DNA from 2 places in the Afipia sp. P52-10 genome. Region 1 is predicted to be linked to the other one. Evidence: predicted binding sites of a transcription regulator. Region 1 holds the regulator's gene; the other holds the start of a gene.
The links. The regulator LexA, encoded in region 1, represses DNA repair genes until DNA is damaged. The targets are predictions, from matches to a motif close to TGTTCNNNNTGTGTTCNG.

Region 1 (12,169 bases):
ATTCTCGATGCCGACGAGATTGCGCGCCGCCTCGATCACCGCCATCTGCATGCCGAAGCAGATGCCGAAGTAAGGCACCTTGCGCTCGCGGGCGAACTGCACCGCGCGAATCTTGCCCTCCGCTCCGCGCTGCCCGAATGCGCCCGGCACCAGGATGCCATGGACATGCTCCAGGAACGGCGCCGGATCCTCGTTCTCGAACACCTCGCTCTCGATCCAGTCGAGATTGACCTTGACCTTGTTAGCGATGCCGCCATGCGACAGCGCCTCGATCAGGGATTTGTAGGCGTCCTTCATCCGGGTGTACTTGCCGACGATAGCGATCGTCACCTGGCCTTCCGGGTTGCGGATGCGCTCATTGATGCCGTGCCAGCTCTCCAGCGCCGGCGGCACCTTCGGCTGGATGCCGAAGGCGGCCAGCACTTCGTCGTCGAGACCCGCCGCATGATAGGCCTCGGGCACCGCGTAGATATTATCGACGTCGCGGGCCTCGATCACCGCGCTTTCGCGGACATTGCAGAACAGGCCGAGCTTGCGCCGTTCCTCCTTCGGAATCGGCCGGTCAGTGCGGCACAGCAGAATGTCCGGCTGGATGCCGATCGACCGCAGCTCCTTGACCGAATGCTGCGTTGGCTTGGTCTTCAGCTCGCCGGCACTTGGAATGAACGGCAGCAGGGTCAGGTGAATGTAGACGGCGTGGTCGCGCGGCAGCTCGTTCTTGAGCTGGCGGATCGCCTCGAAGAACGGCAGCCCCTCGATGTCGCCGACGGTGCCGCCGATCTCGCACAGGACGAAATCGTAATCATCGTTGCCGGAGAGGACGAATTCCTTGATCGCGTTGGTGACGTGCGGAACGACCTGGATGGTGGCACCGAGATAGTCGCCGCGCCGCTCCTTGGTGAGGATGTCCTGATAGATCCGGCCAGTGGTGATGTTGTCCTGCTTGGTCGCCGGCCGCCCCGTGAACCGCTCGTAGTGTCCGAGATCGAGATCGGTCTCCGCGCCGTCGTCGGTCACGAACACCTCACCGTGCTGGTAAGGCGACATCGTGCCTGGATCGAGATTGAGATAGGGGTCGAGCTTACGAAGACGGACCTTGTATCCTCGGGCCTGCAGCAGCGCGCCGAGAGCGGCTGAAGCCAGTCCTTTGCCCAGCGAGGAAACCACGCCGCCGGTGATGAAAATATACCGCGCCATGGGACTTAACCTTTAACGCGTCAGGCGCGATTCGCAAAAGCCAAACGCCAAATTGGGGATCAATCCACCGATCCTTCATGAATCGGTGAAAGCGAGGGAACTTCAAGCCATTAAGGGACGCCCTTTAGATGGCGTCGCAGCAATGGCGGTGCAAGGCAGCGATGCTATTGCGACCGTGGCACCTGCGGCCCGCTCGGAGTGGCGGGCGCCTGCTTCTGCTCCTGCTGGCGCAGCGTATCGAGCACGCCTCCCGAACCACCACCACCGCTGAGCGGCGGCGCCGGCGAACCGGGCTGGCTTGTCGGAGCGGCAGGCGTCGTCGTGTCGAGAATCGATGTTGGCCTGCGATCGAGCCCCGCCAGCCAGGACAAAAGCAGGCTGGTGAGGAAGAAACCAATGGCCAGGAACGCCGTGGTACGGGTCAGCAGGTTGGCCGTGCCGCGCCCCGTCATGAACCCGCCGCCACCGCCCGAGCCCATTCCGAGGCCACCGCCTTCAGAACGCTGCAGCAGCACCACGCCGATCAGCGCAGCGACAATCATGAGGTGGATGACGATTATGACGGTATGCATCGATACAATCCGGCTCGGACCGCCTCGCCACGTCCGGCAACGGCCCGACTGCCCGCTTTCCAAGAGTTTGAAGTCGCGCGGTCTCTACACGATTGGCGCGGCGATTGCCACCCCATCGCATACGGTCGTGATCTAGGGACAGGCCGTTGCAATCGCAAGGAAATCGGCAGCCTTAAGGCTCGCCCCGCCGATCAACGCGCCATTCACATGCGCAATCGACAGCAGTTCCGCGGCATTCGAAGGCTTCACCGATCCGCCATACAGGATGCGGATCGCCGCCCCCTCGCCCGCGAACCGTGAGCTAAGCTTTTCACGAATAAAGCCATGGACTTGCTCGACATCCTTCACAGTCGGTGTCAGACCCGTGCCGATGGCCCAGACCGGTTCGTAGGCAACCACCAGGGTGTCGGCCGTGGCGTTGTCCGGTACCGACCCGTCGAGTTGTCGGCCGACGACCTCCAGGGTCTTGCCGGCATCGCGCTCGGCCTGTGTTTCACCGACGCAGACGATCGCGGTCAGGCCGCCGCGCCAGGCTGCCTGCGCCTTCGTCTTAACGACCGCATCTGTTTCGCCGTGATCTGACCGCCGCTCGGAGTGGCCGACGATCACGAACCACGCGCCGGCATCCCTCAGCATTTCGGCTGAGATATCGCCGGTGTGCGCCCCCGACGGCGCCTGATGACAGTCCTGGCCGCCGATCGCGACGACGGAGCCGCGCGCGCGGGTCGCAAAGGCCGTGACCAGCGTCGCCGGCGGACAAATCAAAAGATCGACCTTGGGTGCTAGGGGCGCAGATGCAGCGATAATCGCCTGAAGTTCGGTGCTCGAGGCCGCCAAACCATTCATCTTCCAGTTGCCCGCGATCAGCGGTCGTTGCTTGCGTCCGGCCATGTTCAGTCCCATTCCATTCGTCCATGCGGCGTTAGCAGAGGCCCGGTGGCGAGGCCAGCGGCGTTTTGCCCCTGCCCACGGGCTTCTGCCCGATGGTTGCGGCAACCATCGGGCATCTTTATTATCCTTGAACAATCATAGCGATACCGCTTAAGGCATCGTTCTTTCACTCCTGAACAACGTTGGATCTATGCTTCGAGGAATTCGTACCGCCTCATCGGGCTGGCTCGGCAAAACCATCATGGCCATCGTGATGGGCGTCCTGATCTTCTCCTTTGCCATCTGGGGCGTCGCCGACGTGTTCAAGGGCTTTGGTCAATCCACGGTCGCAACACTCGGCAAGTCCGAGATTTCGATCGACCAGTTCCGCCAGCTCTACAACGACCGCCTGCAGATGATCGGCCGCCAGATCGGCCGGCCACTGTCCTCGGCACAGGCGCGGGCGTTCGGGCTGGACCAGCAGGTGCTGCAGCAGTGGGTGCTTGAATCGACCCTCGACGAGGCCGCCCGCCGCATGGGTCTTGGGCAGTCAGATGCCGATATCGTCCGCACCATCCAGTCCGATCCGAACTTCGCCGGCGTGACCGGCAAATTCGATCCGCAGCGGTTTGCCCAGTTGATCCGTCAGTTCGGCTACAACGAGCAGCGCTACATCGCCGAGCAGCGCAAGGTGTCGCTACGGCGGCAGATCGCCAACACCATCTCCAGCGGCATCGAACCGCCGAAGGCGCTGCTCGACGCGATCCAGCGCTATCGCGACGAGACCCGCTCGGTGGATTATCTGCAGCTCGGCGCCGCGCAGGCCGGCGACATCGGCGAGCCTTCGCCGGAAGCGCTTGCAAGCTATTTCGAGGAGCGCAAGGCCCTGTTCCGCGCGCCTGAGTACCGCAAGATCGCGGTCGTCATGCTGACGCCGCAGGACCAGGCGAAGTGGACGGACGTTTCCGACGAGGAAGCGCGCAAGGCGTTCGAGCAGAGCAAAGCGCGCTACGAGACGCCGGAGAAGCGCCAGGTTCTGCAGATGGTGTTTCCGACCATGGACGAGGCCAATGCGGCGCGGGCGAAGCTGACCAGCGGCACCTCGTTCGAGGATCTCGCCAAGGAGCGCGGCCTCAATCCATCCGACTACGATCTCGGCCTGGTGACGAAGGCCGGCATGCTCGATCAGGCCGTTGCGGATGCTGCCTTCACGCTGCCGCTGAACGAGATCAGCCAGCCGGTACAGGGCCGCTTCGGCGTCGTCCTGACCAAGGCCAGCAAGATCGAGCCCGGCGTGACCGCCTCGTATGACAAGCTCGCACAAACCATCAAGAGCGAGATCGCGATCGATCGGGCCCGCAACACCGTGCGCGACCTTCATGACAAGATGGAAGACGAGCGCGGCGGCGGCGCGAGCGTCGCCGAGGCCGCCCAGAAGGTCGGCCTGCCGGTCGTAACGATCGAGGCGGTGGACCGCTCGGGCCGCGCGCCGGATGGCGGACAAGTGTCCGGACTTCCGCCCGGTATCGATGTGGTCAGCGCAGCCTTCACCGCCGATGTCGGCTCCGACAACGATCCGCTCCAGCTCAACCGCGGACCCGGCGATTCCGGCTATCTCTGGTATGACGTGCTGGGCGTCACCCCATCGCGCGAGCAGACCCTCGACGAGGTGAAGGACCGCGTGCTGGCCCGCTGGCGCGACGACGAGATCGACAAACGCCTGCGCGTGAAGGCCGACACCCTGGTCGAAGAGCTGCGCAAGGGTGCCAAGCTCGCCGACCTGGCGCAGCGCTCAGGTGTGAAGGTCGACACCGCCAAGGCGTTCAAGCGCGGCGCGACCGTAACCGGCATCAGCCCGGCCGGCGTCGAGGCGATCTTCACGACCAACAAGGGTGATGCTGGCCAGGCGAATGGCGCCAAATCCGGCGAACGGGTCGTCTTCGTCGTCACCGACATCGTCGAACCGGCGATCGATATGGCTTCTGCGGAAAGCAAGGAGTTGCGCGACAACGTCCAACGCACCTCCTCTGACGAGCAGATCGCTCAATTCGTCGCCAAACTCGAGCAGGAGCTCAAGCCGTCGGTCAATCAGGCCGCGTTGGCGCAGGCCACCGGCGCCACGGCTGCGAACTGATCCGGTCCGGACATTTCGTCCGCTCAGCCCTGCGCGGCGATGGCCCCGCAGGGCTGTTTTCTCAGTGACGGGAAAATGCTTTATGGCATGGCGGCTGGCTGACGGTCGGTTGCTGGACTTGAGCTTGGACTGACCTTGGACCTGGCTTGGACGCACGACGGACGATCTCGCGATGGACGATCTGAAGACTCTCATTGGGAAGGTGGCGACCGGCGCCCCGCTGACGCGTCAGGAGGCCGCCGACGCGTTCGACCGCATGATGTCCGGTGAAGCCACCCCCTCGCAGATGGGCGGGCTATTAATGGCCCTGCGGGTCCGTGGCGAGACGGTGGACGAAATCACCGGTGCCGTCTCCGCGATGCGCTCGCGCATGCTCCGCGTCACGGCGCCGAAAGAGGCCGTCGATATCGTCGGCACCGGCGGCGATGGCTCCGGTTCGGTGAACGTCTCGACCTGCGCTTCCTTCGTCGTTGCTGGTGCAGGGGTGCCGGTGGCCAAGCATGGCAATCGCGCACTGTCGTCGAAGTCCGGCGCTGCCGACGTGTTGAGCGCCCTTGGCGTCAAGATCGAGCTCACCCCGGACGAGGTCGGCCGCTGTATCCGCGACGCCGGCATCGGCTTCATGTTTGCCCCAACCCATCATCCGGCGATGCGCAACGTCGGGCCAACGCGGGTGGAACTCGCGACCCGCACGATCTTCAACCTGCTTGGGCCGCTGTCGAACCCTGCGGGCGTGACGCGGCAGATGGTCGGCGTGTTCTCGCGGCAATGGGTGCAGCCGCTTGCCGAAGTGCTGCGCAACCTCGGCGCCGAATCGATCTGGGTCGTGCATGGCTCCGACGGGCTCGATGAAATCACGCTGAGCGGACCGACCGCTGTCGCAGCGCTGGAGAACGGCCAGATACGCACCTTCGAGATCACCCCGGAAGATGCCGGCCTGCCGCGCGCCCATGCCGATGCGTTGAAGGGCGGCGACGCGGCCGCCAATGCGGTGAGCCTGCGCGGCGTGCTCGAGGGCAAGCCGAGCGCTTACCGCGACGTGGCGCTGTTGAACGCGGCCGCTGCGTTCGTGGTCGCAGGTCATGCAAAGAATCTGAAGGAAGGCGTCGCACTCGGTGCGAAGTCGCTCGACAGCGGCGGCGCCATGGAACGGTTGAACCGCCTCGTTGCGGTCTCAAACGGCTGATACAGGATTGGACGAACCGGGCTTGCCGCTGATGACCGACATCCTGACCAAGATCGAAGCCTATAAGCGCGAAGAGATCGCGGCCGCCAAGCGCGCCCGCCCGCTCGCCGCCGTCGAAGCCGCTGCCAAGGCCGCCCCTGCCCCCCGCGGCTTCGCCAACGCGATCCGCAAGACGCTCGCGCGTGGTGAGTATGCACTGATCGCCGAGATCAAGAAGGCATCGCCATCGAAGGGTCTGATCCGCGCCGACTTCGACCCGCCACAGCTTGCCCGTGCCTACGAGGCGGGCGGCGCGACCTGCCTGTCGATCCTGACCGACATGCCGTCGTTCCAAGGCAGCCTCGACTATCTCGTCGCCTCGCGCGCGGCGGTCTCGCTGCCGGTGCTGCGCAAGGATTTCCTGTATGACACCTATCAGGTGGTGGAGGCGCGCGCGCATGGTGCTGACTGCATCCTGATCATCATGGCGGCCCTAGACGATGCGGCGGCCAAGGACATCGAGGACGCAGCGTTCGCGCTTGGCATGGATGTTCTGCTCGAAGTCCACGACCGCCCCGAGCTCGATCGCGCGCTGCGGCTGCGCTCGCCGCTGCTCGGCGTCAACAACCGCAACCTGCGTACGTTCGAAACGACGCTTGCGACCAGCGAAGAGCTCGCGCCGCTGATCCCCAAGGATCGCATCGCGGTGGGCGAAAGCGGCATCTTCACACCAGCCGACTTGACGCGGCTGTCGCAGGTCGGCATGGCGACTTTCCTGGTTGGCGAAAGTCTGATGCGGCAGACCGACGTCACTGCGGCCACCCGCACGCTGCTGGCACGCGAAGCCGGCCGCGCCACTGGCAGACGCTAAACCGATGGCGCGGAGCTCCAAAGCGCCGAACTCCCTCACGCATATCGATGCCAAGGGCGAGGCGCGCATGGTCGACGTCTCGACCAAGCTTTCGACCGAGCGGATCGCTGTCGCCGAAGGCGCTGTCGTGATGCAGAAAGCGACGCTGAAGCTGATCCTCGAAGGCAATGCCAAAAAGGGCGACGTGCTCGGCACCGCACGGATCGCCGCGATCATGGCTGCCAAGCGCACTCACGAACTGATTCCGCTCTGCCATCCATTGCTGCTGTCGAAGGTCGAAGTCGATATCCAGCCCGACGCAAAGCTGCCCGGCTGTCGTGTGCGCGCCACCGTCAAGGTCTCCGGCCAAACCGGTGTGGAGATGGAAGCGTTGACCGCCGTCTCGGTCGGCTGCCTGACGATCTACGACATGGTGAAGGCGGCCGATCGCGGTATCCGCATCGAAGCGATCCATCTGGTCGAAAAGAAGGGCGGCAAGTCCGGCCACTTCAAGGTGAAGGGATGACGCCATGGCGTTGATGCCGCTCGCCGACGCGATCAGGTCAGTGCTCGAAGGAGCAGCGGGTCTGCCGGAGGAATACCTCCCGCTGGAGGACGCAGCAGGCCGCGTGCTGTCACAGAACATCAAGGCGCTGCGCACGCAGCCGCCGGACGACATGTCGGCGATGGATGGCTATGCCGTGCGCGCCGTCGACGCCATTACAGGCGCGACATTGAACGTCATCGGGGAAGTCGCCGCAGGACGCCCTTTCGACCGCATCGTCAATCCGGGCGAAGCGGTGCGGATATTCACCGGCGGCGTCATCCCGCCGGGAGCCGACGCGGTGGTGATCCAAGAGGATACGGTCCGCGATGGCGCGACGGTCACGGTGAACGAAGCCGCGACGCCGGGCAAGCACATCCGCCGCGCCGGGATCGACTTCCGCACCGGCGAGGTCCTGCTGAAGGCCTCGCACCGATTGCGGGATCGCGATCTCGCACTTGCGGCGGCGATGAATCATCCGACCTTGCCCGTCCACCGCCGTCCGAAAGTCGCCCTGCTCGCCACCGGCGACGAACTGGTCATGCCTGGCACGGCGCCGGGCCCCGGCCAGATCGTCTATTCGAACGGCTATGCACTGCGGGCGCTGGCGCGTCACGAGGGCGCAGACGTGATCAATCTCGGTATCGCCCGCGACACGCTGCCTGAGACGACCGCAGCGATCCACCGCGCGATCGACGCAGGCGTCGATGTGCTCGTCACGACGGGCGGCGCCTCAGTCGGCGATCACGACCTTGTCCATACGGCGCTGAAGGCCGAAGGCGTGGACATGGCCTTCTGGAAGATCGCGATGCGGCCGGGCAAACCGATGATGCATGGCCGCCGCGGTTCCCTGCGCGTGCTCGGCCTGCCCGGCAATCCGGTCTCATCCTACGTGTGCGCCATCCTGTTCATGGCGCCGCTGATCCGCGCCCTGTCGGGTCGCCAGGATGTCGCCTGGCCGATTAGCGAGGCCGCGCTCGGGCAGGACCTGCCCGCCAATGACCAGCGCGAGGACTATCTGCGGGCCTCGCTGGCGTGGCGTCCCGGTGGCGTGCCGATTGCGACGCCGGTGAACCATCAGGACAGCTCCCTGCTTGCGAATCTCACCCGCGCTGATGCACTCATCATCCGGCCGCCCCACGCCCCGGCGGCTCTCGCGGGCACCCCATGCCGGATTCTGCAGCTCCCGATCTAGGATTTTTCCAGACGTTGACCGGAAATTAAGAGCTTGCGGAACACATATCGAACATATAGTGTCTGTTCATGATTTGTTTCTAGGCCTTGTCTCAGGCTGGAACGGGAAACGATCGAAACCGGGTTGGCCCACGTTCGCGCACAGCCGGATTGGGCCGACATCATTTCGGGGGACTGGTCGAGATGCTTACGCGCAAGCAGTATGAACTTTTGCGGTTCATCAATGAACGGTTGAAGGAAGCAGGCGTGCCGCCCTCCTTCGACGAAATGAAGGACGCGCTGGACCTGCGCTCCAAATCCGGCATCCACCGGTTGATCACGGCGCTCGAGGAACGTGGGTTCATCCGCCGCCTGCCAAACCGGGCTCGTGCCATTGAGGTCATCAAGCTGCCGGAACAGTCTGCAGGCGGTTTCGTCGGGAATGGCCGGCGCGGTTTCACCCCCAACGTCATCGAGGGCAACCTGGGCAAGGTGGTCCGCACGGCCTCCGAGGACGACGGCGGGCGCCCTGTCGCCATTCCGGTGATGGGACGGATTGCCGCCGGTACGCCGATTGAGGCCCTGCAGACCCGCAGCCACACGATCAACGTGCCGCCAGAGATGCTCGGCTCGGGCGATCACTACGCCTTGGAGGTGCGTGGCGACTCGATGGTCGAAGCTGGGATTCTCGACGGCGACGTCGCCATGATCCAACGCACTGATGCCGCCGACACCGGCGATATCGTCGTCGCCTTGATCGACGAGGAAGAGGCCACGCTGAAGCGCTTCCGGCGTCGCGGCGCCTCGATCGCGCTCGAGCCGGCCAATGCCGCCTACGAGGTGCGCATCCTGCCGCCCAACCGTGTGCGGATCCAAGGCAAGCTGGTCAGCCTGTTCCGCCGTTACTGATCCTCAGGGGGCAACGCATCCGGCGAGGGCGTTGCATCGACCGGACGTGGCGCTTCGCTTGCTGGCGACGTTCTGTTTGCCGATAAGGGAGCCTCAGCTTCGCTGGTAAGAACAGTGGTTTGCGCTTCCTGACGCGCCCATGGCCGGTCGCTGCCGGCCGGCCTGACGACCTCGACGGCGAAGTCTCCGGCGCGGGCATAAAGCGCGACGCTGCCCTCACGCTCCAGACGCTCGCGATCGAACACCATCGTCTGGCACGCCTTCGGCGGCTGACGGGCCGTGACGATCACTGCCGCCTTTTCGCAATCGTCCGCGAAACCGTCCGAACGCATCGTCAGCGCAACTTTGCGCCCATCCGCCAACTGCGCGACGCAGCCCGCCGCATCGCAGCCGATGCCGTCTGTCAGCGTGCCGTCATCCGGCGCCCGTCTGTCGGCATCAGCCGCCAGCCACTCGCGCACCGCAAATGCGTCTCTCTTCGTTTGCATCAGCCGCATGCGGCCATCGGCGGCGCGAACCGCCACGCTTTGTCCGTCAGCGGAGATCAGAATATCTGGCTGCTGGGCCACCCCCACGATGGACGCCGCAATCAGCATGAGAGCGGCCCCCGCCCAACGAAGCTGCGTCTTCAACAGAGCCATGGCGACGAGCCCGGCAGTCGCCAATAGCAACGCGCCCATCCCGAACGCGGGAACGCGCCCGACCGATCCGGGCAACGCCGTTACCCACTGCGCGACCGCGACCATCCAGCGGATACCCCAGCCCATCATCGTCCAGAAGATGCCGTCGAACCCGAACGGAATCGCCAGCAGTCCGAGCAACCCTGCCGGCATGACAAATCCCGACACGATCGGCATCGCCGCCAGATTGGCCAGCACGCCATAGGGGGTCGCCCGGTGGAAATGGAATGCCGCGTAGGGCATCGTCGCCAGGCCCGCGACCAGCGAGGCCAGCAGCAGGATCACGATCTCACGGCCGCCCCACAACACCCAGCGCGGGACCGCCATGTCGTCGGAGACGGAGAACAGCGGCTGTTCGCGATCCATCAGCGCGACAAGTCCGAGCGTTGCGGCAAACGACATCTGAAAGCTCGGATGCACCAGGGCCTCCGGCGCGATCAGCATCACCACGAGCGCAGCGACAGCCAGCGTCCGGAAGGTCACGGCGCGGCGATCGACCATCACCGCGAGCAGCACGATGGCCGTCATCAGGAACGAGCGTTGCGTCGCCACCTCCGCCCCCGATAGCAACAGGTAGAAGGCCGCAGCAACGAGGGCCACAGCCGCTGCCCATTTCTTGATCGGAAAACCCACCGTCAGCGAGGGAAACAGCGCCAGCAGCCCGCGGACGGCAAAGAAAACCGCACCTGCGACGATCGCCATATGATAGCCGGAAATCGACAGCACGTGGCCAAGCCCGGATACGAACATCGCCTCGTTGACGGGCGTGGAGATCGCATCGCGCTTGCCGGTCAAGAGCGCCGTCGCGATCGCGCGCACGTCGCCCGAAAGGGACTGGCGAATGCGCGCATCGATCGCATCGCGCATGCTGCTGATAGCCGCCGCATAGCGCAGCCCCCAGCCACCCTCTTCGGGCTTCGCGAGCGGCTTGATCGCGCCCAGCACGAATCCCGATGCGCCGATCCGCTGAAAGTAGATGTCGCGGGCGAAGTCGTAACCGCCGGGGCGCAGCGCCGTGAACGGCGGCGACAGTCGCGCCTTCAGTTCAACGTAACTGCCGACCACCGGCGCGGTGCCTTTCTTGACCGAAAGCCTGACCCGCTCCGGCGTGACCGCAAGATCGCTCGAGCGCGCGGGCTCGAACCGATCCACACGCAGCACGAAGCGATCGCTCCGCTCGCGCTCTTCGCGCACCTCGACGAAACCGCTCATCGTTACTGCGAAGACCGGTTTGGCGAGCACCGGATGCGCAATCCGTATGGTCTTCAGGCTCGCAGTGGCAAACCCCGTGGCCGCTGCCGCAATCAGCGCGAGGACCGGAAACCAACCGGTGCGACGCAGCCCGAATGCGGTCGCTACAAGCGCTGCAGCCACCGACGCGACGATCCAGGCGATCGGCTCCCGCGCCGCTCCGAAATAGGCAGCGACGCCCGCACCGAACGCGATGGCGATCCATGGAAGAAGCTGCATGCGGGCGCGCTCGGCAGCGAGCTGCCGCCGAATCCACGCGGCAAAGCGGTCCAAACCGCCCATCGCAGCAGCAAACCAGGGAAGCTCACGCCAGCCCCACGCCCATGCCGTGGCGTTCGGACGCCAGACCCAAGCCCTGCTTTGCCCTCTGCCCCGCTCGACCACGCAAAACTCCCGTCACGTCCCGTGACTGGCAGCACTGTAGCAAGCCGGCGGCCTCAGGTCTTGCCGCCGACCTCCTTGGCGAAGGTGTCGCGCAAACCAACCGTCCTGTTGAAGACCGGGTGACCCGGCTTCGAGTCGGGATCACGCGTGAAATAACCGAGCCGCTCGAACTGCATAGGCTCCAGCGAATTGCTCTCGGCGATCGACGGCTCCAGCCGCGCGTCGCGCAGCACCTCGAGCGAATTCGGATTGAGATCGGCGGCGAAATTGGCCGCGTCCGGCGCGGACTTGGTGAAAAGTTGGTTGTAGACGCGAACCTCCGCCTGCACGGAATTGGCTGCCGGGACCCAGTGCATGGTCGCCTTCACCTTGCGCCCGTCCGGCGCGTTGCCGCCACGGGTTTCCGGATCATAGGTGCAGCGCAGCTCGACCACCTGGCC
Region 2 (12,169 bases), 540 kb from region 1:
CGGCGGTGCTCGGCGCGCAGTGGGTGGCGGGCCACGGCGACGTCGCGCTCGCCCGTGCCGCGCGCGACCTGATCGCGAAGATCGCGGTGGCGATCCCGGAGAATCTGCGGCCGCTGATTCTCGACGCGACGGCGCGTACGCCGCCGGGCTGGCGGATCCCGCCTGACGCGATCGACGTCGCGCAAGCGCGCGCCTGGGTGAAGGCCGGGCGCAAGATCGCCCTGGTCTATCGCGACAACCAAGACCGGGAGACCGAGCGAGTGATCTGGCCGACGGTGATCGCTTACTTTGACGCGTCGCGGCTGCTGGTCGGCTGGTGCGAACTGCGTCAGGAGTTTCGCTCCTTCCGCATGGACCGTATCCGGCGGGCCGACTTTCTCGACGAGCGCTATCCGGTCAGGCCAGCGGTGCTCCGCGCAAAATGGTTCGCGAACTGGTCGGGTAAGGAAGGCGCAAGCGAACAGTGGCAGCGGTTTTCTGAATAGTCCGTCGTGCTCCGACCGCGCGTTGCTCTCGTGCAACCGGCGAGGTGACGCCGGTTGCCGAAAGCGGTGCTGCAAGCGTATCCGTTCAGGCGCGTCCTTGCTCCTGCTTGAGGATGGCCACCATCTGATCGACCACCGTACCCCAGCCATCGTAGAAGCCCATCTGCTCGTGGTTCTTACGCGTCTCCTCGTTGCCGTGGATCGCGATTGCGGTGTAGCGCGTGCCTGAGCCCTTCGGCTCCAGATGGAGCACGGCCGTAAAGAATGGCTTCGGCGAAGGGCGGTAACCTGGCAGCAGGGTGTCGGTGAACACCAGCCGCTCGTTCGGAACGATCTCCAAGTAGCAGCCGAGGTTTGGAAACTCCTGGCCTTCCGGCGAGCGCATCACCGTCGAGAAGATACCGCCGGGACGCAGATCGATCTCGCAGTGGGTGGTGATCCACGGCTTCGGGCAGAACCACTGTTTCAGGTGTTCCGGTGTGGTCCACGCCTTCCAGATGAGTTCGCGCGGCACGTCGATCTCCCGCTCCAGCACGAGGTCCAGCTTCGGGTCGATCTTGAAGGGGAGGGTCATGGTTGTTCCTTTTCCTTGAGTTCGAGGAGGTAGGCGTCGAGCTGATCGAGGCGGCGTTCCCAGAACCGGCGCTGCCGGGTCAGCCAGTCCTCGGCGAGCTTCAGTTGCTCGGCTGCGAGCGCGTAGGTGCGGACACGGCCGGTCTTGGTCGAACGGACGAGGCCGCTGCTTTCCAGGATCTTCAGGTGCTGCAGGAAGGACGGCAGCGCCATTTCGAATGGGGCGGCGAGCTCGCTGACAGACGCCGAACTCTGACTCAGCCGCTCCAGCACATGGCGCCGGGTCGGATCGGACAGAGCGCGGAACACGCCGTCGATCTGCTGCGGGTTGGGGGCGGATGCGCTGGCTTGCGGCGTCACGATGATCAGCTCCTGAGTGCAGCGCTTATCCATCAAATCAATACTTAGGTCAATACCTAAGTATTGAGAGGACGCGAAAGGTTCAGCTCCGTCTTTGCGTGACAATTTTGTTCATGGTATGTTCTTTTGGAGGATGGCTGTATTCATGCGTAATTCGCCGCTGCAATTGCCTTTGGCCTTTGAGCATCCGCTCGCTGACGATTTCGTATTCTTCGCGCTGCTGCCGCCGCGCGAGAGCTGTCCGGCGATCATCGAACTCGCGAAGCGCTGTCGTGCCGATCTCGGTTTGCGGGGCGCGGTATTCGCGCCGGACCGATTTCACGTTTCGCTGCATGGTTTCGGTCCCTATTCCGGCCTGCCGGGTGACGTCGTCGCCATGGCCAGAACCGCGGCGGCTTCGATCTCGGCTCCGGTCTTTGACGTGGTGTTCGATCGGGCCGTGAGTTTCTGGACCAAGCGGCCGAGGCGTCCGTTCGTCTTACGCGCCGGTGGTGATGTGGTTGCGCTGAGTGCGTTCCATCGCACATTGGGACTGGCCCTGACGCGCAGCGGGCTTTCGCGGGTGAACTCCCACTTCACGCCGCACATGACGCTTCTATACGACCGGGTGCTGGTACCCGAGCACGAAATCGAAACGATGCGATGGACCGTGCGGGAGTTCGTTCTGATCCACAGCCTGCAAGGGCAGACGCGCTACATTGAACTTGGCCGCTGGCCGCTGCAGGACTGCTGATGGGTGCGTGCGGCGATTGCGGGGTTCAGCGTTTCGGTTTGCGCGGCGCGCGCTTCGGTGCGGCAGGCCTTGCGGCGTCTTCGCCGAGCATCAGTTCGAGCCGGTCGAGGCTTGCATTCCAGAACGCGCTGTAGCGTTCAAGCCATTGGTTGGCTTCCTGCAGCCGGGCGGCTTCGATTTTGCAGGGACGCTTCTGCGCCTCGCGGCTGCGCGAGATCAGGCCCGCATGTTCGAGCACCTTGAGGTGTTTCGAGATCGCCGGCTGGCTCATCGCGAACGGTTGGGCGAGTTCGCTCACCGACGCTTCGCCCGAGGCGAGGCGGGCGATGATGGCGCGCCGCGTCGGGTCGGCGAGGGCGGCGAAGGTCAGGTCGAGGCGCTCGGACGGAGTCATGGAAGCTGAGCCTTTTATATAACCGTAAAGTTATCTAAGAAGCCGCTCTTTGACTGTCAAGCTGTCGCGATTGGTTCGTGCTGGGGCGGCAAGGTGCCTGTGGACAGAACGGCGGTGTAAATCGAGCGGAGCGGATCACATCCCAAACGCCACGCCGTTATATGCTGCTGAAGGTTCGTTGATTCCGCCATGTGCAGGTCGGCTTGCTGCGCCAGATGTCCCATGTTGGAAGCAAACCACGAGCTCAGCGCGACATCATCGCGCAACAGGAAACGATGGCATGACGACGATCTACGGCATCAAGAACTGCGATACGATGAAGAAGGCACGTGCCTGGCTCGACAGCCATCGCGTGGCCTACGACTTCCACGACTACAAGACCGCCGGCATCGACAAAAAGCGGCTGGAGAACTGGGTCAAGCAGCTTGGCTGGGAGGCGCTCTTGAACCGCGCTGGCACCACCTTCCGCAAACTGTCTGATGCGCAGAAGGAAGGGCTCACCGCGACGAAGGCGATCGCGCTGATGTTGGAACAACCGTCGATGATCAAGCGTCCGGTGCTCGATCTTGGCGGCAAGCTGCTGGTCGGTTTCAAGCCCGAACTTTACAAGGCCGAAGTCGACGTCCGAAAAGCCAAGGCGTGATGAAGCCCTGCATGCGAGCGATGCATCGGCGCGCGCAACGGCGTTTCGTGCCGTCAGGCGGCAAGAGAAGTGCCTGGTTGTCGCAGTAGTCCTTTGCGCGGAACGCGGCTTGTCTTGTGCCGATGGAGTGCAATGTCCTAATGTCTTTTCGCGACACGCCTCGTGACCGGCCGACCGGCTGGAGCTCTCAACGGCGAATGAAAAACAACTGAGCGTGCGCTCCGCAAAAGTGTGAACCGGTTTTGCGATCAGAGCGCGATGCGAAAAACGACGCGGGAGCCTCGTCCCTACGCTGACCGGATTCACTGAGCGGGACGCGGCTCGACGCCAAAGGCTTGGAGAACTATGCCTATCAATAAACATGTCGGCTCCGCGCAAGAAGCGCTGGCGGATGTCCGCGACGGTTCGACCGTGATGATTTCGGGTTTCGGCGGCGCCGGATTTCCGAACGTCTTGATCCGCGAACTGGTCAAGCGCGCGCCGAAGAACTTGACGCTGGTGGTGAACTCGGCGACCCATCGGTTGTCGTTCACCCATGAGCTGATCGAGGCAGGCCTCGTGCGCAAGGTGATCTGCAGCGCCGCGCGCGGTCCGGGCAAGGAGCTGTCGCCGTTCGAGAAGCTCTGGAAGGAAGGCAAGATCGAGTTGCAGTGCCTGCCACAAGGCACCTTCGCAGAAGCGATTCGCGCTGGCGGCGCTGGCATTCCGGCGTTCTTCACGCCGGTCGGCGTCGGCACCGACCTGACGAAAGGCAAGGAGGTGCGCGTATTCGGGGATCGTGAATACGTGCTGGAGCAGGCGATCACCGCCGACCTCGCTATCATCCGAGCGGACACCGCCGACACTTATGGCAACCTCACCTTCCGTTTCGCGCAGATGAACTTCGGCGCGGCGATGGCGACTGCGGCGAAGCTGACGGTCGCGGAGGTGCGTGAATTCCGCAGCGAGCCAACGCCGCACGAGCGCGTGCAGCTCCCGGGTGTTTATGTGGATCGTGTTTTCGTTGCGCCGGAGGCCAAGTAAATGAAGCCGCTCAATCGTAGCCAGATGGCATGGCGCGCTGCGCAGGACATCACCGACGGATCGCTCGTCAATCTCGGTCTCGGCCTGCCGGTCTCGGTCGCCGATTACGTTCCGGCCGGACTCGACGTGTTCTTCCAGTCAGAGAACGGCGTCATCGGCGTCGGCCCGCTTGCTTCGCCGGAGGCTGCCGACAGTGACCTCGTCGATGCGGGCAGCCGGCAGATCACGTTGCGGCGGGGTGCTGCGATCGTCGATTCGCCGTGGTCGTTCTCGATGATCCGCGGCGGCCATATCGACGTGACGGTGCTCGGCGCGTTCGAGGTAGCGGCGAATGGCGACCTCGCTAACTGGGACATGAAGATCCCGAACAAAGGACCGCTGGTCGGCGGCGCGATGGATCTTGCCGCAGCCGCGAAGTCTGTGTGGGTCATCATGGAGCACAACACGCGCTCCGGCGGTGCCCGCATCGTCAAGAAGTGTACGCTGCCGCTGACGGCCCAGCGCTGCGTCAAGCGCATCTATACCGATCTGGCGGTAATGGAGATCAATGCGTCCGGCGTGCTGGTGCGCGAGATTGCCGAAGGGCTGTCCCGCGACGAGCTGCAGGCGCGCACCGACGCTCCGCTGACCTTCGCCGCGGACTGCAAGGTGCTAAGCGCCCCGCCGCTTGCCGAAGTTGCTGCCGCATAACCCCGTCAATCCTGGAGGAACGTCATGGAAATTTCTCTCGCAGGCCGTACGGCCATCGTCACCGGCGGCAGCAAGGGACTTGGCTATGCGATCGCGACGCGGTTCGTGAACTCGGGCGCAGATGTGATGATCTGCGCCCGCGGCCGCGAGGCGCTCGACGCGGCGGTGGCATCGATCGCCGCAGGTGCCGCGTCCACTAAGGGCGGCAATGCGCGCGGCAAGATCGCAGGTGTCGCTGGCGACGTGTCGAAGGCTGACGAGGTGAAGCGCATCTATGACGAGGCGATGAAGACCTTCGGCAAGGTCGACATCCTGGTCAACAATGCGGGCGTCTCGCGCGCCGGGGCGTTCGAGACGCTCACCGACGAGCGCATGCAGGAGGATCTCGACCAGAAACTGTTTGCAGCGATCCGCATGACACGGCTGGTCTGGCCGCAGATGAAGGAGCGGCGATGGGGCCGCGTCATCAACGTGCTCAATATCGGCGCCAAGGCACCGCGGGCGGCCAGCGCGCCGACCTCGGTGACGCGGGCCGCCGGCATGGCGCTGACGAAGGTGCTGGCAGGCGAGGGCGCGCCGCATAACGTGCTGGTCAATGCCTTGTTGGTGGGTATCATCGAGGCGGATCAGCATGTGCAGTCGGCCAAGCGCGCCAACATCCCGATCGACGAGTACATGGCGCAGCGCGCGAAGACGATCCCGCTCGGCCGGCCCGGCAAGGCGGAGGAATTCGCCAACATCGCCTGCTTCCTGGCATCCGAGCAGGGCGGGTTCATCGCCGGCACTGCCACCAACGTCGATGGTGGCATGTCGTCGGTCGTCTGAACCGGCGACACGACGCTGCTACGTGCCAGATAATGATAGCGAAGGCCCGATCCGGTGATGCCGGCTCGGGCCTTTCGCGTGTCCAGCTTGCGTTGGTTGCCTGCGTCGTTTTGATCACATGTCGATCACGTTGTCGTCGCCGCCGCGTCGCGGCGGCATCCGATGCACGAGATCGCGGTCGATTACCGCGCGCAGGGTGTATTGCGGATCGTGATCGGCCGGTCGCATCAGGTCCTTGTTGACGAAGCGGCCTTCCGACGAGATCGATTTCAGCGATGCGATCATGTTGATGACCCTGCCTGCTTCGCCGAACGGCAGGAGCAGACGCTCATAGTCGACGCGGCGGCCTTCGATGTCGTCGACATTGAAGATCGTATAGATCGGCAGACGGGTCGCGATGCAGGTTTGATAGATCGGCTCCAGATAGAACCACACGGCAGGGTCGATCGTCTCCTGGAGCACGCGGTCGATTCCTGAGACGCCGTAGGAGTCGATCAGTCGGTCGCCTTCATGGGTGATGCGATAATGCGGCACGCCGTCGACCGTCTCGACATCATAGAACACCAGCTCGGGCATCTCATCTTCGATCCGGGCGGGCAGGAATGCATTGCGAACCGGAAGCTGCTGCGTCCGCATATAGAGACGAATCCACTCGTTCAGAAAATCACGCTGACGAATCGATCGCACGATAGATGGCGTGGCACTTTCAAAATGCATGATGACAAAACCATTTGAGCGACGCGAAGGCCGCTTTGAAATGACTGAAAGATGAGAGCAGCTGTGCTTAGTCGATTCAGTTGACGATGGACAGAAGTCAGGCCGAGAAAATTGATCGAGTGCGGCGAGGCCATTCGCCGCGACAAACGCGCGGAACCGTGCCCGTGCGTACTCTGCGGCGGCGACGGCTGGCGCATGCGACCGGCATTCGCAGTCAATTCGGCGGGATGCACGCAGGGCTGCCGGAAGCCTGATCCCCGTCGCTTGAGGCCGTCGCCACAAGGACAGGCATTCGCCCGATTTCATGCACCAAACGATTGTTTTTGCGTGATGAAACGCTCAGGGCGGAACCGTCTACCACTAATGGAGGACGACAAAGGGTGAATCTTGCCCAGCAATACGGCTTGCAGTGCGGTTGATATTCAACGCATATTTCGCCAGCCGCGTTCGACCGAGAGCCAAAGCTCCACCCCCGCGCAAGACGGGATGCGGTGAAGGGATGTGCGTTTAAGGAACCTCTTCCGGCTCGACGCTGGGCCGCGAGGTTGCAAGGGGAATGCTGATTGAGCGGCGAGTTTATTCTCGAAACCCGCGGGCTGACGAAGGAATTCGCCGGCTTCGTGGCGGTTCACGATGTCAATCTTCGCGTGCGCAGGGGCCATATCCATGCGCTGATCGGCCCAAACGGCGCAGGCAAGACGACATGCTTCAATCTGCTGTCGAAGTTTCTGCAGCCGTCGCGCGGCGAAATCCTCTATAACGGCGAAGATATCACCACGCTGAAGCCGGCCGATATCGCGCGGCTCGGCCTGGTGCGGTCGTTTCAGATATCAGCGGTGTTTCCGCACCTCACGGCGTTGGAAAACGTTCGCGTCGCCCTTCAGCGGCAGCACGGCAATTCCTTCGATTTCTGGCGCTCGAAAGCGGTGCTCGACCGTTTCAACGCGCGTGCGCACGCGCTGTTGAACGATGTCGGTCTCGATGCCTTCGCCAACGTTGTGGCGGTCGAGATGCCGTATGGCCGCAAGCGCGCGCTTGAGATTGCGACCACCCTCGCGCTCGATCCGGAGATGATGCTGCTGGACGAGCCGATGGCCGGCATGGGCCACGAAGACATCGATAAGATCGCGGCGCTGATCCAGCGCATCGCCAAGAACCACACGATCTTGATGGTCGAGCACAATCTCAGCGTGGTCTCCAGCCTCTCGAACGTCATCACCGTATTGACCCGCGGCCGCGTCCTGGCTGAGGGCAACTACGCTGATCTGGCCAAGGACGAGCGCGTGAAGGAAGCCTATCTCGGAGCAGGTCATGGTTAGTCAGTCGGCTGCCCGCACTCTTGCACCGAACAGTCCGCCGCCGCAGGCCGCGCCGTCGGCGCATGCGGTGCTACGGGTGGAAAACCTCGAAGCCTGGTACGGTGAATCGCACATCCTGCACGGTGTCACCTTCGACGTGAGACCCGGCGAAGTGGTGACGCTGCTTGGTCGCAATGGCGCTGGCAAGACCACGACGCTGAAGGCGATCATGGGCATCCTTGCGAAGCGGCGCGGCTCGGTCGTGTTCGAGGGCAAGGAGATCATCCGCACCGCCTCCGACAAGATCGCCCGCCGCGGCATCGCGTTCTGTCCGGAGGAGCGCGGCATCTTTGCCTCCCTCGACGTGCGCGAGAATTTGATGCTGCCGCCGCAGGTGCGTCCGGGCGGACTGTCTTTGGAACAGATCTTCGAGTTATTTCCGAACATCAAGGAGCGGCTATCGAGCCAGGGCACCAAGCTGTCCGGCGGCGAGCAGCAGATGCTGGCGATCGCGCGTATCCTGCGCACCGGCGCGCGCTTCCTGATGCTCGACGAGCCCACCGAGGGACTCGCGCCGGTGATCATCCAGCAGATCGGCAAGACCATCGCCCGTTTAAAGCAGCAGGGCTTCACCATTCTACTGGTCGAACAGAACTTTCGTTTCGCCTCCACGCTCGCCGACAGGTTCTACGTCATGGAGCATGGAAAAATTATTGATACCTTCGCCAACAGCGAACTCCAGGCCAACATGGAGAAGCTGCACAACTATCTCGGCGTCTGAACCACGATAACAAACAGGAAGCACCAAGGAGCACACATGAGGAAGTCTCTCTCCATGCTTGTGGTCACCAGCGCGCTGGTGTTCGCAGGCAGCGCGTTTGCGCAGACCCTGGACAAGAACGTGAAGATCGGCAGCCTGGGCGACCAGGCGGGTATCTATGCCGATATCGGCGGTGCCGGATCGATCGTTGCTGCGCAGATGGCGATCGATGATTCCGGCCTGAACAAGAAGGGTTGGAATATCACTGTCATCTCCGCCGACCATCAGAACAAGCCCGACGTCGGCGCCAACATTGCCAGGCAATGGATCGACGTCGAAAAGGTCGATGCGTTCGTCGATCTGGCGAGCTCCGGCGTCGGTCTCGCGGTCGCCGCCGTCGCCAAGGAGAAGAACGTCGTCAACATGAACTCCGGCTCGGCTGCCTCTGACCTGACCGGCGCGCAATGTTCGCCGAATACGATCCACTGGGTTTACGACACCTACATGCTCGCCAACGGCACCGGCAAGGCGCTGGTGAAGGCAGGCGGGGACAGCTGGTTCTTCCTGACCGCCGACTACGCATTCGGCCATGCGCTCGAGCGCGACACCGGCGACGTGGTCAAGGCGGCTGGCGGCAAGGTGCTCGGCGCAGTGCGCCACCCGCTGAACACCTCGGATTTCTCCTCGTTCCTGCTGCAGGCACAATCCTCGAAGGCGAAAATCATCGGCTTGGCCAACGCCGGCGGCGACACCACCAACGCCATCAAGCAGGCGGCGGAGTTCGGCATCGTCTCCGGTGGCCAGAAGCTCGCGGCGCTGCTGATGTTCATCACCGACGTCCATGCGCTCGGCCTGAATGTGGCGCAGGGGCTGAACTTCACCGAAACGTTCTACTGGGACATGAACGACGATACCCGCGCCTTCACCAAGCGCTTCAACGAGCGCCACAAGAAGTCGCCGCCGACCATGGTCCATGCCGGTGTCTATTCGTCCGTGCTGCATTATCTGAAGGCGCTGGAGGCGCTTGGCGGCAACCCGCATGACGGCGCCAAGGTGGTTGCTAAGATGAAGGAGATGCCGACCGACGACCCGCTGTTCGGCAAGGGCTCCATCCGCGTCGACGGCCGCAAAATCCATCCCGCTTACCTGTTCGAGGTGAAGAAGCCGTCGGAATCCAAGTACCCGTGGGATTACTACAAGCTGGTTGCGACCATCCCGGCGGATGAGGCGTTCATCCCGCTCGACAAGAGCGTCTGCCCGCTGGTCAAGAAGTGACGCAAGGTGCATCCGGCGGCACCGTTCCGCCGGATGCACGCTTGATCGGTTCTTGCCTGTTTGGTTTTCGCGCGACGGATCGGCTCTGATATGGCGATTAACACCCAGGCCCTGATGGCGCAGCTCTTGGTCGGTCTGATCAACGGCTCGTTCTACGCGCTGCTTAGTCTCGGCCTTGCCGTCATCTTCGGCATGCTCAACATCATCAATTTCGCCCATGGCGCGCTCTATATGCTCGGCGCGTTCTGTGCCTATTTCCTGCTGAACATCTTCGGCATCGGCTACTGGTGGGCGCTGATCCTCGCGCCGCTTGCGGTCGGCCTGGTCGGCATCGTCATCGAGCGCACGATGCTGCAGTGGCTGAGCGGGCTCGACCACCTTTATGGTCTGCTGCTGACGTTTGGCCTGGTGCTGATCATCCAGGGCATCTTCCTCGCCTATTTCGGCTCCTCCGGTCTGCCATACGACATCCCCGATCTGTTGAAGGGCGGTACCAACCTCGGCTTCATGTTCCTGCCGACCTATCGCGCATGGGTCGTCGTGTTCTCGCTCGCCGTATGCCTAGCCACCTGGTTCCTGATCGAGAAGACGCGGCTTGGCGCCTATCTCCGCGCCGCGACAGAAAACCCGACGCTGGTGCGCGCGTTCGGCATCAACGTGCCACTGATGATCACGCTGACCTATGGCCTCGGCGTCGCGCTGGCCGGGCTCGCCGGCGTGCTGTCGGCGCCGATCAACCAGGTGCGGCCGCTGATGGGCGCGGACCTCATCATCGTCGTGTTCGCCGTGGTCGTGATCGGCGGCATGGGCTCGATCATGGGCTCGATCGTGACCGGCTTTATGCTCGGCATTCTCGAAGGGCTCACCAAGTATTTCTATCCGGAGGCTTCCAACACCGTGGTCTTCATCTTCATGGTGCTGGTGTTGCTGATCAAGCCGACGGGACTCACGGGCAGGGCGGCCTGACAGATGACTAGCATTACCGAAAACGCCGATCCGCGCGCCGTCGCCCGCTCCGGCACCGATCAGATGATCGCGCTTGCGGGCATGACGCTGCTGTTTGCTGTGCTGCCATGGACTGGCATCTATCCTTACTTCGTGATGCAGGCGCTATGCTTTGCGCTGTTTGCCTGCGCCTTCAACCTCCTGATCGGCTATGGCGGACTGCTGTCGTTCGGCCATGCGATGTTTCTCGGCACCGCGGGATACATCAGCGGTCACGCTGCGAAGGTGTGGGGCGTTCCGCCGGAGATTGCTATTCTGCTCGGTACTGCAGCTTCAACTGTGCTCGCGGTGGTCACAGGCTTCATCGCCATCCGCCGCCAGGGCATCTACTTCGCGATGATCACGCTGGCGCTGTCGCAGCTCATGTACTTCATCTATGTGCAGGCGGCGTTTACCCATGGCGAGGACGGCATCCAGAGCATTCCGCAAGGGAAGTTCCTCGGTTTTCTCGACCTGTCGCAGGCGATGGTGCTCTACTATGTGGTGCTGGCGATTTTCCTGTTCGGATTCCTCGTCATCTATCGCGCGATCAATTCTCCGTTCGGCGAGGTGCTGAAGTCGATCCGCGAGAATGAGCAGCGGGCGGTCTCGCTCGGCTATCGAGCGGACCAATACAAGCTGCTGGCCTTTATCCTGTCCGGCGCGCTATCGGGGCTGGCGGGCGCGACCAAGGCGATCGTCGCCCAGAACGCCTCGCTGACCGACGTGCACTGGACGATGTCAGGCGAGGTGGTGCTGATGGTGTTGCTGGGCGGGCTCGGTACCGTGTTCGGCCCGGTGGTGGGTGCCTTCATCATCATCGCGATGCAGCAGTACCTTGCGCCCTTCGGTCAGTGGGTGCTGGTGATCCAGGGCGTGATTTTCGTCGTCTGCGTGCTGGCCTTCCGCCGCGGCATCGTCGGCGAGATCGCCCATTATACCCGTCGCTCACTCTGAGCGGCGCGTGCCGGCAACGCTATTTCCGCTCTGCACAAAGCGGTGGATGACGGACGCTGCCATGTCGCAAACGGACTTGTTTTCCCCGGCCAGCTGTATGACAGATTTGTGACGGGCGCGGCCGTGCGCATCGGGGAAAAGTTATGATTTTGCGCTGGTTTAGAGCCATTTTGCCGCGTGAAGAGCGGTTTTTCGAGCTGTTCAACCAGCATGCGCAGACGCTGGTCGCGGGCGCGGCGGCGTTGCAGGGCATGCTGCGCGGCGGGGATGAAATTCAGAAGTACTGCCAACTGGTAACCCAGCACGAGAGCGAGGCCGACGCCATCACCCGCCAGGTGCTGACGGCGGTCCGGCGCACCTTCATCACCCCGTTCGACCGCGTCGATATCAAGAACCTGATCACCTCGATGGACGACGCCATTGACCAGATGGAACAGACCGCCAAGGCGGTG

Region 2: the regulator LexA is predicted to act here: its motif matches at 1,527-1,544, upstream of X566_RS18090 (2'-5' RNA ligase family protein).

What each region holds. Positions count from the first base shown of each region.
Region 1 covers NZ_AZSJ01000007.1:718,932-731,100, forward strand. Annotated here, with positions in the region: gene X566_RS20630 (CTP synthase) at 1-1,197, opposite strand, end outside; gene secG (preprotein translocase subunit SecG) at 1,362-1,769, opposite strand; gene tpiA (triose-phosphate isomerase) at 1,902-2,660, opposite strand; gene X566_RS20645 (peptidylprolyl isomerase) at 2,851-4,773, shown strand; gene trpD (anthranilate phosphoribosyltransferase) at 4,946-5,959, shown strand; gene trpC (indole-3-glycerol phosphate synthase TrpC) at 5,991-6,809, shown strand; gene moaC (cyclic pyranopterin monophosphate synthase MoaC) at 6,814-7,314, shown strand; gene glp (gephyrin-like molybdotransferase Glp) at 7,319-8,527, shown strand; gene lexA (transcriptional repressor LexA) at 8,710-9,414, shown strand; gene X566_RS20675 (ComEC/Rec2 family competence protein) at 9,408-11,564, opposite strand; gene X566_RS20680 (glutamine--tRNA ligase/YqeY domain fusion protein) at 11,783-12,169, opposite strand, start outside.
Region 2 covers NZ_AZSJ01000007.1:183,544-195,712, forward strand. Annotated here, with positions in the region: gene X566_RS18075 (YafY family protein) at 1-485, shown strand, start outside; gene X566_RS18080 (SRPBCC family protein) at 571-1,059, opposite strand; gene X566_RS18085 (helix-turn-helix transcriptional regulator) at 1,056-1,418, opposite strand; gene X566_RS18090 (2'-5' RNA ligase family protein) at 1,564-2,151, shown strand; gene X566_RS18095 (helix-turn-helix transcriptional regulator) at 2,177-2,545, opposite strand; gene X566_RS18100 (ArsC family reductase) at 2,826-3,188, shown strand; gene X566_RS18105 (CoA transferase subunit A) at 3,534-4,211, shown strand; gene X566_RS18110 (3-oxoacid CoA-transferase subunit B) at 4,212-4,901, shown strand; gene X566_RS18115 (SDR family oxidoreductase) at 4,926-5,726, shown strand; gene X566_RS24800 (hypothetical protein) at 5,841-6,749, opposite strand; gene X566_RS18125 (ABC transporter ATP-binding protein) at 7,007-7,762, shown strand; gene X566_RS18130 (ABC transporter ATP-binding protein) at 7,755-8,522, shown strand; gene X566_RS18135 (ABC transporter substrate-binding protein) at 8,577-9,776, shown strand; gene X566_RS18140 (branched-chain amino acid ABC transporter permease) at 9,867-10,742, shown strand; gene X566_RS18145 (branched-chain amino acid ABC transporter permease) at 10,746-11,717, shown strand; gene X566_RS18150 (DUF47 domain-containing protein) at 11,864-12,169, shown strand, end outside.